DNA from 3 places in the Pseudomonas sp. DC3200b2 genome. Region 2 is predicted to be linked to each of the others. Evidence: predicted binding sites of a transcription regulator. Region 2 holds the regulator's gene; each other region holds the start of a gene.
What was found. The regulator FliA, encoded in region 2, starts transcription of late flagellar genes. The targets are predictions, from matches to a motif close to CTAAAGTTTNNNNNNNNNNNGCCGNTAA.
Positions count from the first base shown of each region.

Region 1: a site for FliA is predicted at 2,004-2,031, ahead of motA (flagellar motor stator protein MotA). Genes of this name have one in related genera too.
Region 3: a site for FliA is predicted at 1,623-1,650, ahead of ACP691_RS19320 (methyl-accepting chemotaxis protein). Genes of this name have one in related genera too.

Region 1 covers NZ_JAFCTA010000004.1:443,000-447,160, reverse strand. The annotation lists gene motB (flagellar motor protein MotB) at 16-1,086, opposite strand; gene motA (flagellar motor stator protein MotA) at 1,090-1,941, opposite strand; gene ACP691_RS14720 (HDOD domain-containing protein) at 2,215-3,735, shown strand; gene ACP691_RS14715 (rhodanese-like domain-containing protein) at 3,783-4,161, shown strand, end outside.
Region 2 covers NZ_JAFCTA010000001.1:1,018,300-1,022,460, reverse strand. The annotation lists gene ACP691_RS04915 (protein phosphatase CheZ) at 1-738, opposite strand, end outside; gene ACP691_RS04910 (chemotaxis response regulator CheY) at 757-1,131, opposite strand; gene fliA (RNA polymerase sigma factor FliA) at 1,353-2,099, opposite strand; gene fleN (flagellar synthesis regulator FleN) at 2,096-2,929, opposite strand; gene flhF (flagellar biosynthesis protein FlhF) at 3,091-4,161, opposite strand, start outside.
Region 3 covers NZ_JAFCTA010000007.1:159,571-163,731, forward strand. The annotation lists gene ACP691_RS19310 (aldolase) at 151-789, shown strand; gene ACP691_RS19315 (aspartate/glutamate racemase family protein) at 881-1,567, shown strand; gene ACP691_RS19320 (methyl-accepting chemotaxis protein) at 1,694-3,313, shown strand; gene ACP691_RS19325 (M10 family metallopeptidase C-terminal domain-containing protein) at 3,455-4,161, opposite strand, start outside.

The sequences.
Region 1 (4,161 bases), on a different contig from region 2:
CGCCGGCCCCTATGATTACAGCTGCTTGCCGGCCGGGGCTTCCATCTTCAACGCACCGCTATCGAAGATGTTCAGTTTTTCCCGCAGGTCCCGAGGTTGTACGGTCGGGGCCCGTCCGGCCACATCGTTGGCCCCGGCACCGGCCGCCGGAGCGGCGGCGCCAGGCGTGGCAGGCGTTGGCGTGGCGGGTGCCGGAGCGGTTGGCGCGGCTGGGGGCGCCGCCGGCTCGTCTGGTTGCTCACCTTCGATGTCGCGCTGGGCCTTCTTGGTCAGCACGATGATATCGATACGACGGTTGACCGGGTTCAACGGATTCTTGCGATCGAACAGCGAGGATGAGCCGTAGCCCACCACTCGGGCAATCTGCGTTTCCGGATAGCTGCCAGCCACCAGAGCGCGGCGCGCCGCGTTGGCACGGTTGGCCGACAATTCCCAGTTGCCGAAGTCCGCGCTTGCCGCGTAGGGCTTGGCGTCCGTGTGGCCGCTGATGCTGACCTTGTTCGGCACTTCCTTGATGGTATCGGCCATCGCCAGAAGAATGTCCTCGAAGTAAGGCTTCAGGCGCGCGCTACCCAGGTCGAACATCGGCCGGTTCTCCGCGTCCATGATCTGGATGCGCAGGCCATCCTGGGTGATTTCGAACAGGATCTGGTCCTTGAACTTCTGCAATTGAGGGTTCTCGTCCACCTTGTTCTGCAATTCCTGCAACAGGAGTTCGAGACGGTCCTTTTCCACCTTCTCAGCGATGTTCTGCGCCTCGTCCGGAGTGACCTGGTTCTCCGCCTCAGGCTTGGGCGGGGCCACCTTGGCTTCCGGGTTGAGGGTGTGGTCCGGCGCCAGCTGCGGCGACCCGCCAAGGTCGATCACATAGGGCGAGCCACTTTCAGTAAAGCCGATCGGGTCCTTGAAGTAACCAGCGATGGCAAGCTTCTGCTCGGGCGTGGCGTTGGACAACAACCACAGCACCAGGAAGAAGGCCATCATCGCGGTTGCGAAGTCGGCGAAGGCAATTTTCCAGGCACCCCCGTGGTGCCCGCCGCCAAAGCGTTTTACGCGCTTGACGATGATCGGCTGATTATTTTCCATGGCTTAGCGACCGCGTACTGCTTGTTCCAGCTCAGCGAAGCTCGGACGGTGGGCCGGGTACAGCACCTTGCGTCCGAATTCCACCGCCAGGGTAGGCGGCATGCCGGAGGCCGAGGCCACCAGCGAGGCCTTGATGGCCTCGAACACGTTCATTTCTTCCTTGGCATCATGGCCAAGGCAGGAAGCCAGGGGCCCGAAGAAGCCGTAGGCTGCGAGAATACCGAGGAAGGTACCTACCAGCGCCGCGCCGACGTGCATACCGATGGCCGCCTTGTCGCCGTCGCCCAAGGACGCCATGGTCACCACGATCCCCAGTACCGCGGCCACGATACCGAAGCCAGGCAAACCGTCGGCGATGCCCTGAACAGCGTGGGAAGGATGCTCGAGCTCTTCCTTCATGCTCAGCAGTTCCATGTCGAACAGGCCTTCCAGTTCGTGAGGCGCCATGTTGCCCGAGGACATGATGCGCAGGTAGTCGCAGATGAACGCGGTCATCCGGGCGTCATTGAGTACGGCCGGGTACTTGGCGAAGATCGGGCTCGCGGCGGCGTCCTCGATATCGCTTTCGATCGCCATCATGCCTTCACGGCGGCTCTTGTTGAGGATCTCGTAGACCAGGCCAAGCACTTCTAGGTAGAAGGCATGGGTGAACCGAGACTTGAACATCTTCAAGGATTTCTTGAGGACGTGCATGGTCATCGAGCCAGGGTTGGCCTGAAGGAATGCGCCAAGGCAGGCACCGCCGATGATCATGACCTCGAAAGGCTGGATCAGGGCCGCGATCTGGCCGTGGGAAAGAACGTATCCGCCGAGCACGCTCGCGAATACGACGATGATGCCGATAATTTTAGCCATAGGTCAGGACACTTCGAAACGTGGGAAAACTGGCACGGGGCCGTTTCAATCTCTGCTTCTACCTATCGGCAGAACTGCGCCAGACTATAGTGACGATTCGTTAGGTTGTGTACGAAAAGTCCGTTAGCCAGCGCTGCACCAGAGGAAGCAGGCAAGGAAGCGACGTTCATATTGTCTAGATCGGCCTTGTGTGCAGCTTCTTGACGCCCCTTGGGCACATTAGGCCACCTTGGCGTATAAACCTGAAAACCGTTCGAGCGAGCGCCGAGCCTTATGTCAGCAGTCCGACAGCAGAATATCGAAGCCTGGATCAAAACCCTGGGCAATGTGCGCATCCCGGTCCCCAAGGTCAGTCATGAACAGGTGTGCCGTGTGCTGAACGATAGCCGCAGCTCGCTGCGTGACATTGCCGACTCCATGCAGCATAGCCCCGCGCTCGTATTGAATGTGATCCGGGAAGCCAACCTCCTGGCCGGAGGTACCCTGGCCGAACCGGCCGAGAGCCTGGAAATCGCCATCAACCGCCTCGGCCTGGCCCGCACTGGGGAACTACTTGCTCGGGTGCCGGCCCTGGAGCCCGACGCCATACCGCTGCCCCTGCGCCAGTTGCAGTTGGTCAGCCAACACGCCAGCCAGCAGGCCAGCGGTTTCTTCGCCGCCCGGCTGGCCCGCTTGTGGCAGGAGATCCATTGGGGCAGCCTTCTGTTCCTGGCGCCCCTGTGGCCCCTGGCAATGGCAGAACCGAAGCTGTTCGAGGAATGGGACCTGCGCGTTCTGCACAAGGGCGAGAATGCGGCGCGGGTGGAGCGCGAACTGTTCGGTGTGCGCGTACTGGAACTGTGCATGGCACTGGCCGAGTACTGGCGCCTGCCAGCATGGGTGCGCCAGGGTTATCGCGCCATGACCGAAGAGCGTCGTTCGCTGGCCAAGGCCATGCTTATCGCACGGCATGAGGATGACCCACTTGGCCAGCAGCGGCAGCTGGATGCCAACCCGGACCTGTATCGCTGGTTCAACCAGCCCGCCACCACCATACTGTTAGCCAATGGCCTGGCGCTGGCTTGCGAGCAAGGCTGGGGCGTGCCCCATGTGCTGCGCTGGCAACAGTTGCTCGCGCTCTACACCCAGGCGCCGCTGGAACAGGTCCAGCAGCAGACCCACCTGCAGGCGGTGCAAAGCGCGCGGATACACGCCGCGCCGGGGGTCTGGCACCCGGCGGCGACGCTGCCCTGGCCGCTTACCGAGCGGCGCCTGCATCCGGGCCTGATGCCGGCGGCGGGCCCAAGCGCCGAAGCCATCGCCCATTGGCGACACCTCTGCACCACCCTGATCAGCGAGCCCAGCCCTTTCAACAACGCCTTGCACCTGACCGGGGTGGCCATGCAAGCGCTGGAAGCCTGCGGCATGCGGCGGATCGCCTTGCTGATGGTCGATAAGGCGCAGGCCAACCTGCGTGTCCATCAGATCGTCGGGTTGCCCAAGGCGGCCAGCGAGCTGAGCATGGCATTGAACCACGCCCCGCTGCTGCAACGCCTGGTTGAACGGCCAGGGCAGTTGCGCCTGACGCCGGAGAACAACGTTTCGCTCTCTCGCCTGATACCGGCAAGCCTGCGGGTCATGTTCCGAGGCGAACACTTGTTGTTGCGCTCGATCACCAGCCAGGACCGCGTCCTGATGCTCCTTCTGGCAGACCAGGGCGGGCTGCCCATGGCCGAGACAAGCGTCCAGGCCTTCACCAAGACAGCCCAGTGCATCGAGCGTGCGTTATCAGTGTTCAGCCAACGCAGCCGTTGAACGTTGCGCTACAATCGCCGCCTGAATCAACCCGAGGGTACGCTTGAATGGCAGACTTTTCCGGCCTAGGCCTGGTCATCGAACCCGCCGAACTGGCCGCGCGCCTCGACGCCACAGGCCTGGTGATAGTCGACCTCACCAGTGCGGCCCGCTATGCCACCGGGCACATTCCCGGCGCGCGTTTCGTCGCCCCGGCCCGCACGCAACTGGGCAAGCCCCCTGCCCCTGGGCTGCTGCCCGATATCAACAGCCTCACGCAGCTGTTCGCCGAGCTTGGACATGGCCCGGAGATGACCTACGTGGTCTATGACGACGAGGGCGGTGGCTGGGCCGGTCGATTCATCTGGCTACTGGATGTGATCGGGCATGGCCGCTACCACTACCTCAATGGTGGTGTGCTGGCATGGGAGGCCGAGGGCCTTCCCT
Region 2 (4,161 bases):
GACGTCTTCACGCTTATCGGCATGAATCTGCGGACCTTCACCCCGGGAAGCGTCTTTTTGTGGATTTTTTTCGCTCTGCAGGCTCTGCGGGTCATGCTGGATACCGGCGAAACGGTCCACCTGGCTGGCCATCAGCACCAGCTTGAGCAGGTTCGATTCCACATCCGTCACCAAGGCGGTGACGCGCTTGATCACCTGGCCGGTAAGGTCCTGATAATCCTGGGCCAGGAGAATGTCATTCAGGCTTGAGGATAGCCGCCCGGCATCGCTCTCACTGCGTGCCAGGAAAGCATCGACGCGCTTGACCAGGTCACGGAAGGTATCGGCATCCACCTCCCGACGCATGAAGCGCTGCCAGTCTACCCGCAATGCACGGGCTTCCTCGCCCAGGTCATGGACCAGGGGCGTGGCCTGCTCCACCAGGTCCATGGTGCGGTTGGCGGCGTTTTCCGTCAGGCGCACCACATAGTCAAGGCGCTCGGTGGCATCCGTGATCTGTGATACCTCCTCGGCCTGCGGCGAGCGAGGGTCGATCTGGAAATTGACGATGGCGCTGTGCAGCTCGCGTGTCAGCTTGCCCACTTCCTGGTACAGGCCACGATCGCGCGTCTGGTTCAGCTGATGAATCAGCTGCACCGCGTCGCCGAACTGACCCTTCTCCAGGCTTTCGACCAACTGGCGGGCATGGGTTTTCAGGGTCGACTCAAAGTCACCCAACGGCAGATTACTGGACTCCATGGCGCCCCCTATGCGGCCTCAGCTGTTGACACGCTCGAAGATCTTCTCGATCTTTTCTTTCAGCACCTGGGCCGTGAAAGGCTTGACCACATAGCCGTTGACGCCGGCCTGGGCCGCCTCGATGATCTGCTCGCGCTTGGCCTCGGCGGTCACCATCAGCACCGGCAGATGCTTGAGACGCTCGTCGGCGCGCACCTGGCGCAACAACTCGATACCGGTCATGCCCGGCATGTTCCAGTCCGTGACCAGGAAATCGAAACCGCCGCTCTGGAGCATTGGCAAGGCCGTATTCCCGTCGTCAGCCTCTGAGGTATTGGTGAAACCCAGGTCGCGCAACAGGTTCTTGATGATCCGCCTCATTGTCGAAAAATCGTCGACGATAAGGATTTTCATGTTCTTGTCCAAGTAAACCTCCAAGCAGTCTCAAACACGCCCGCTCCGGGACGTGCAGTCAATCGAATCCGGTTTTGCACACTTACACGACTGCCTGAGCAGGCGTGGCGGGCGGTGATATCACACAGCCGGCACACCGTTCCAGCATTCTCTTTCATTTTTGCCGCCAAGCGCCCTTTCGCGCACCGACGGCACCCCAAATCCTGTTGCGCCGCCGCGCCTCAGCGCGCGCTGCGCCACTCACCCAGGCGGCTGCGCAAGCGCGCCGCGCACTGGCTGTGCAGCTGGCTGACACGAGATTCGCTCACGCCCAGGACTTCGCCGATTTCCTTGAGGTTGAGCTCCTCGTCGTAGTACAGCGACAGCACCAGGCGCTCGCGCTCCGGAAGGTTGGCGATCGCATCGGCCAGGGCCCGCTGGAAGCGCTCGTCCTCCAGCCCCCTGGCCGGCTCGCCGCTACCACTGGCGCCGTCCTCGTGCAGCCCTTCGTGCTCGCCGTCCTGCAATAGGTCGTCGAAACTGAACAAGCGACTGCCCAGGGTATCGTTGAGGATGGCGTAGTATTCCTCCAGCTTCATGTTGAGTTCGGCAGCTACCTCGTGATCTTTAGCGTCACGGCCAGTTCGAGCTTCGATCCGGCGGATGGCTTCGCTCACGGTGCGGGTGTTGCGATGCACCGAGCGTGGCGCCCAGTCACCCTTGCGCACCTCGTCGAGCATGGCGCCGCGAATGCGGATACCGGCGTAGGTCTCGAAGCTCGCGCCCTTGGTGGAGTCGTACTTGTTCGCCACCTCGAGCAGGCCGATCATGCCTGCCTGGATCAGGTCCTCGACCTGTACGCTGGCGGGCAGTCTCGCCAGCAGATGGTAGGCAATGCGCTTGACCAAGGGGGCATAGCGCTCAATCAGCTCGTGCTGCTGTGACTGACGAGAGGCATTGTTGTACATCCGGTATCCACTGGCGCTCATGAGACAGGCCCCGCACTGGTTTGCTGTACCAAACGTTCGACGAAGAATTCGAGATGCCCCCGCGGGTTGGCCGGCAGCGGCCAGGTATCCACTTTCTGCGCGATGGCCTTGAAGGCCAGGGCGCACTTGGACCGCGGGAAGGCTTCGTAGACGGCGCGCTGCTTCTGCACAGCCTTGCGCACGGTCTCGTCATAGGGCACCGCGCCCACGTACTGGAGCGCAACGTCCAGGAAGCGGTCGGTCACCTTGGTGAGCTTGGCGAACAGGTTGCGCCCTTCCTGCGGGCTCTGGGCCATGTTCGCCAGTACTCGGAAGCGGTTCATGCCGTAGTCGCGGTTGAGCAGCTTGATCAGGGCGTAGGCGTCGGTGATCGAGGTGGGCTCATCGCACACTACCAGCAATACTTCCTGGGCGGCGCGCACGAAACTGACAACCGAGTCACCGATGCCCGCGGCGGTGTCGATCACAAGCACGTCGAGGTTGTCGCCGATCTCGCTGAACGCCTGGATCAGCCCGGCGTGCTGTGCCGGACTGAGATGGACCATGGTCTGGGTGCCCGAGGCGGCCGGCACGATGCGGATCCCGCCCGGTCCCTGCAAGAGCACGTCGCGCAGGTCGCAACGCCCCTCGATGACGTCGGCCAGGGTGCGCTTGGGAGTCAGCCCCAGCAAGACGTCGACATTGGCCAGGCCCAGGTCAGCGTCCAGCAACATCACCCGCCGGCCGAGTTCGGCCAGTGCCAGCGATAGGTTCACTGACACGTTTGTCTTGCCGACGCCGCCCTTGCCGCCGGTCACCGCGATCACCTGTACGGGATGCATGCTGCCCATTCGTTCTTTACCCTGTCACTAAGCCGCTGGCTACACCACGGCCCGCTCGCCCCTGGGGCGAACCGGCACTGCGCGCGGTGCAGGTAGGTTCCAAGCCAAGCAGCACGCCCTTGGGCGTACTGTCGCGCAACCACTTGCGCATGCATTTCATCTTCATCACCTCAACCCGCGCGCTTGCTCGGGCTGTGGTAGAGGTCCGCGAACATGTCGGCCATGGCCTCTTCGCTGGGCTCCTCTTGCATCTGCACGCTTACCGCCCGGCTCACCAGCTGGTGCTTGCGCGGCAGATGCAGGTCGTCCGGAATACGCGGGCCATCGGTCAGGTAGGCCACCGGCAGATCATGACTGATCGCCAGGCTGAGCACCTCGCCAAGGCTCGCCGTTTCGTCGAGCTTGGTGAGGATACAGCCTGCGAGGCCACAACGCTTGTAACTATGGTAAGCAGCCGTCAACACTTGCTTCTGGCTGGTCGTGGCCAGCACCAGGTAATTGCGCGAGCGAATGCCGCGTCCCGCCAGGCTTTCGAGCTGCAGTTTGAGGGCCGGGTCACTGGCTTGCAGGCCCGCGGTATCGATCAGCACCACGCGCTTGCGTAGCAGTGGTTCCAGCGCCTGGGCCAGGGATTGGCCAGGATCGACGTGGGTCACCGGCACATTGAGGATGCGACCGAGGGTCTTGAGTTGTTCCTGGGCGCCGATACGGAAACTGTCCATGCTCACCAGGGCAATATTCTGCGCGCCGTATTTGAGTACATATCGCGCCGCCAGCTTGGCCAGGGTGGTGGTCTTGCCCATGCCGGCCGGGCCGACCATGGCAATGACCCCGCCCTCTTCCAAAGGCTCGGTCTGGGGCGTGGCGATCATCCGGGCCAAGTGGGCCAGCAACATGCGCCAGGCCTGACGCGGCTCGGCGATGCCTTCCACCTGAGCCAGCAGGTCACGCGCCAGAGGCCCTGACAGGCCGATGCGCTGCAACTTGCGCCAGAGGGTCGCCTGCTCCGGGCGGCTGCCTTGCAGCTGGGTCCAGGCCAGAGAGCCAAGCTGGACTTCCAGCAGCTCGCGCAGGCCGGACAGTTCGGAGCGCATGGAGTCGAACAGGCGCTGGTCCACCGCCGCCGGAGCAGGCGTGGCCGGGGCCGCCGGACGGGGCGCTTCGTTGAGGGTAGGCTCGATCAGCGGCTCGGGCGCGGTCAGGGGCAAGCCGGCGAACAATTGACGGTTGGTCACGCCGTC
Region 3 (4,161 bases), on a different contig from region 2:
ACGCTCTCGTCAAAGGCCTGTCGCCATCTCTTCAAGTAAAACTCGCAGATACTAAATTGTATTTCGTTATTTTGAAAAACTGATAAGCTCACCCTGTGTTCAAGCGTGACGGTGCTCAGTGGCCAACGTCACCACAGCCCGAGGATGGCGATGAGTACCGAATCCGAGCTCCGCGAAGAGATTTGCGATACCGGCCAAAGCCTGTACGCAAGGGGTTATTGCGTAGGAAGCGCCGGCAACATCAGCGCCAGGCTGGAAGACGGTTGGCTCATCACTCCGACCGATGCGTGCCTGGGACGCCTTGATCCGGCCGCCATTGCCAAGGTCTCCTCGGCCGGCGAATGGGTATCGGGCGACAGGCCATCGAAAACACTCGCGTTGCATAGACGCATCTACGAAAACAATGCCCAGGCCCAGGCTGTGGTGCATTCCCACGCCACGGCCTTGGTAGCCTTGACGCTCGCCGGTTGCTGGCGCGAGGAAGCCATCCTGCCGCCTATCACGCCCTACCAGGTGATGAAGGTAGGTCGAATTCCTCTGGTTCCTTATCGTCGACCGGGTGCGGCCGAGGTCGCCGACGAGGTGGCGGCCCTGGCGGCCCAGGTGCGTGGGGTCATGCTCGAACGATTGGGGCCGGTAATCTGGGAAACCTCTGTCAGCAAAGCCAGCTTCGCCATGGAAGAGCTGGAGGAAACGGCACGGCTGTGGCTGCAAGTGCGACCGCGACCCGCCCCATTGAGCGAAGCGGCGATTCGGGAGCTGGAAACAATCTTTAACGTGCGTTGGTAACCCCGCCTCATCAGCCCGGGCCCGGTGGCTAAGCAGGCGAACCGCGGGGAGCATCTATTCAGGAGCGACAGAGGGTCGCCAGGGAGCTTTCATGAGCACGAAGCGTATATTTCTGATCCATGCGACTCGGCTGGCAATGGACCCTGTCAATGCAGGCTTTGCGCGTCTATGGCCCCAGGCCCGTTGTTTCAACCTCTGGGACGATTCACTGTCCGTGGATGCCAATGCGGCAGGGCACGTGACGCCTGCATTGACCGAGCGGCTCTGGCGCTTGGCCGAGCACGCGGTCCGCGCTGATGCCGACGGGGTGCTCTTCACGTGCTCTTCCTATCCCGATGCCATCGCCAGCTGCCAGCGGCGATACCGGATTCCCATGCTCAAGCCCAACGAGGCCATGGTGCGCGAGGCGTTGAACATAGGGTCGCGTATCGCCGCGCTGACCACCTTCGGGCCCGCGGCGGACGCTATTGCCGCGGACTTTGCCGCCCAGAGCGTCGCGCTCGCTCAGGCAGGCCCCAGCATCGGCGCTACCCAGCCAAAGGTAAGCCCTGTGCTCTGCGAGGGCGCCCTCGCCGCGCTCCAGGCCGGAGACGTCACTCGGCACGACGAACTGATCGCTGCCACGGCGGGTAAGCTGCGTGGCCACTACGATGTGCTTTGCCTGGCGCAGTTTTCCATGAGCAGCGCGGTATCGGCCTGCGAAGCGGCGTTCGCCGGGCCCGTGCTCAGTAGCCCGGACAGCGCGGTCAGGTTATTGCGAGCCTTGGTAGAGGGCTGAGGGTCACACAGCAACGGGCCTGCGAAGCCCGTTCAGCCGCGCGCGGCTGGCGCGGCTAAATATTTTCTTTTCCGTGCCGCTAACCAGGCAGACCGGCGCCATGCCCCTTCCAGCCACGGACCTCCCATGAACCTACGATCCCTGAAAATCGCCAAGCGCAGCATCTTGTGCTTCGGTGTTATCGCCACCGTGTTGGCTGCCCTTGGCCTGTTCGGCCTTTATCAGATGGCCAACATCCGTACCCAGGCCAAGCTGGTAACCAGCGAAGGGGTACCGGGGATCGTTACCAGTGACGCCATCGCCTTGCAGTTGGCACGCTTGCGCCTTCAGGTTCTCCGTCTGGTGGCCGTGCCTGCTGCCGCGGCGCAAACGCAGTCGACCATCCGTGAGATCAGCGGCAAGCTGGACGGTCTGTTCGAAACCTACCGCCCGATGGTGGGCAGCGAGAACGAACGTTCCAGCTACGAAGGGCTTACCCGTTTGTATCGCGACTATCTGCAGCAAACCCACCAGGTGGAAGCGCTGGTACTGGCCGGGGACGTAGACGGCGCGCGCCGCATGGTCGTGGATGCCATGACCGAAGCGGGCACCCGAATGAACGACCTGTCCGCCGCGTTGCAGCAACAGAACCTAGATGAATCCCAGGCGCACGACCAGCGTGAAGATGCCCTTTATGCACAGTCTCGCACTGTTACCCTGGCGGCCGTTTTCCTGGCCTTGGGCTTGACCGTACTGCTCTCCTGGCGCCTCACCCGTAGCCTGACCAAGCCCTTGGAGGCCGCGGTAGTGGCTGCCCAGTCCATCGCTTCGGGCGACCTCACCGAACGTCTTGACACCCGCGGCGGCGATGAGGCGGCGCTTCTGCTGCAAGCCATGGCCTCGATGCAAGGCACTCTGCGCCAGACCCTGGACAAGATCATGCAGTCCGCCCAACAACTGGCTTCGTCCACCGAACAGATGAGCGCGGTCATGAGCGAGAGCGCCACGGGGCTTGCCCAACAGAACGACGAGATCGAGATGGCCGCCACGGCCGTCACCGAGATGAGTCAGGCGGTGGACCAGGTGGCGACCAATGCCGTTTCAGCCTCCGAGCAAAGCCGTTCGGCCAGCGAAACCGCGCGACGTGGCCAAGGCCAACTGGGCGACACCCTGTCGGCGATCGGCTCGCTGACGGACAACGTGCTGGGCGCCTCCGAACACGCTCGTACCCTGGCTTCCCAGGCCCATAACATCACCCGGGTACTGGATGTGATCCGCGCCGTCGCTGAGCAAACCAACCTGTTGGCCCTGAACGCGGCCATCGAGGCGGCCCGGGCAGGCGAAGCCGGGCGTGGCTTCGCCGTGGTAGCCGACGAAGTACGTTCCCTGGCCAGTCGTACCGGGGAGTCGACTCGTGAGATCGAATCCATGATCGCGACCATCCAGGCAGGTACCACCCAGACCGTGGACGCGCTGCTGACCAGCGCCGATCAGGCCAGGCAGACCCAGGAGCAGGCTCATGCCGCCAGCGATGCCCTGGGCGCGATCTCTCATGCGGTGGCTGCGATCGACGAACGCAATGTGGTCATTGCCAGCGCTGCGGAAGAGCAGGCTCAGGTTGCCCGGGAGGTGGACCGTAACCTGGTCCGTATCCGCGACCTCTCCATCCGTACCTCAGCCGGCGCGGAACAGACCCATGCCGCCAGCCAGGAACTGTCGCGCCTGGCCGCCGGGCTCAGTGATCTGGCCGGGCGGTTCAAGGTGTAGAAACGAGGATAGGGCCAGCGGGTGAGGCCGCGGCAGGCCCCGAACTGCCGGAAGCTCGCTTGCTTCGCAAGCGCCCACCAGGGAGGGCCGAGTGGCTTATCGGCCACTCGCCGTGGAAGGTAGCGAAGCTGCCGAACCGGCTCAGACGTACTCCTCCTGCACACCAAGGGCCACCAGTGCCGGCGCGCCTTCGCTGAACTGGAAATTGGACGCATCCAGGTCATACTCAAGGTCTCCCGCCAGGGATACCTCGAATCGCTGGCCTTGGGCGTCCGGGGTCAGATCCTTGATGAACGTGCGATGCAAGGCGGCGTTATAGCTCACCTGGAGCGTACCGTCCCGGCCATCGCCCAGCCCTGTGTAGCCCAGGGCAGAGACGTCCAGGCGATCTTCGAAGGCGTCGAAGTCAGTGATGATGTCGGCGTGGCTGGCACTGGCGTCCCGGTAGCTATCCGTGGACGAGGTGAAGCGGAACACATCCCGCCCGCTGCCGCCGGTAAGCAAATCGCGGCCTTCGCCGCCGATGAGCACATCGTCATCGGCGCCGGCGTTCAAGCGGTCAGCCCCAGCCAGGCCCAAGAGCACTTCCTTGACCGCCGAGCCCTGGAGGGTGTCACCACCGCTGCCGCCGAGGACGCTCACCGGGGCAAACAGCACATTGCTTTGATCGAGCTGCCCTGCATGGTTGCCGTTGAGTACCAGCTCGAAGCGGTGGCCCTGGGCATCGTAGTCGTAGCTTTTCAGGAATGTCTGGTTGCCCTTTACGGCGACCGCGAGCGTACCGTTGTGCCCATTGCCCAGCCCTGTGAATCCCAGGCCGATCAGATCGATGCGATCTTCATTGGCGT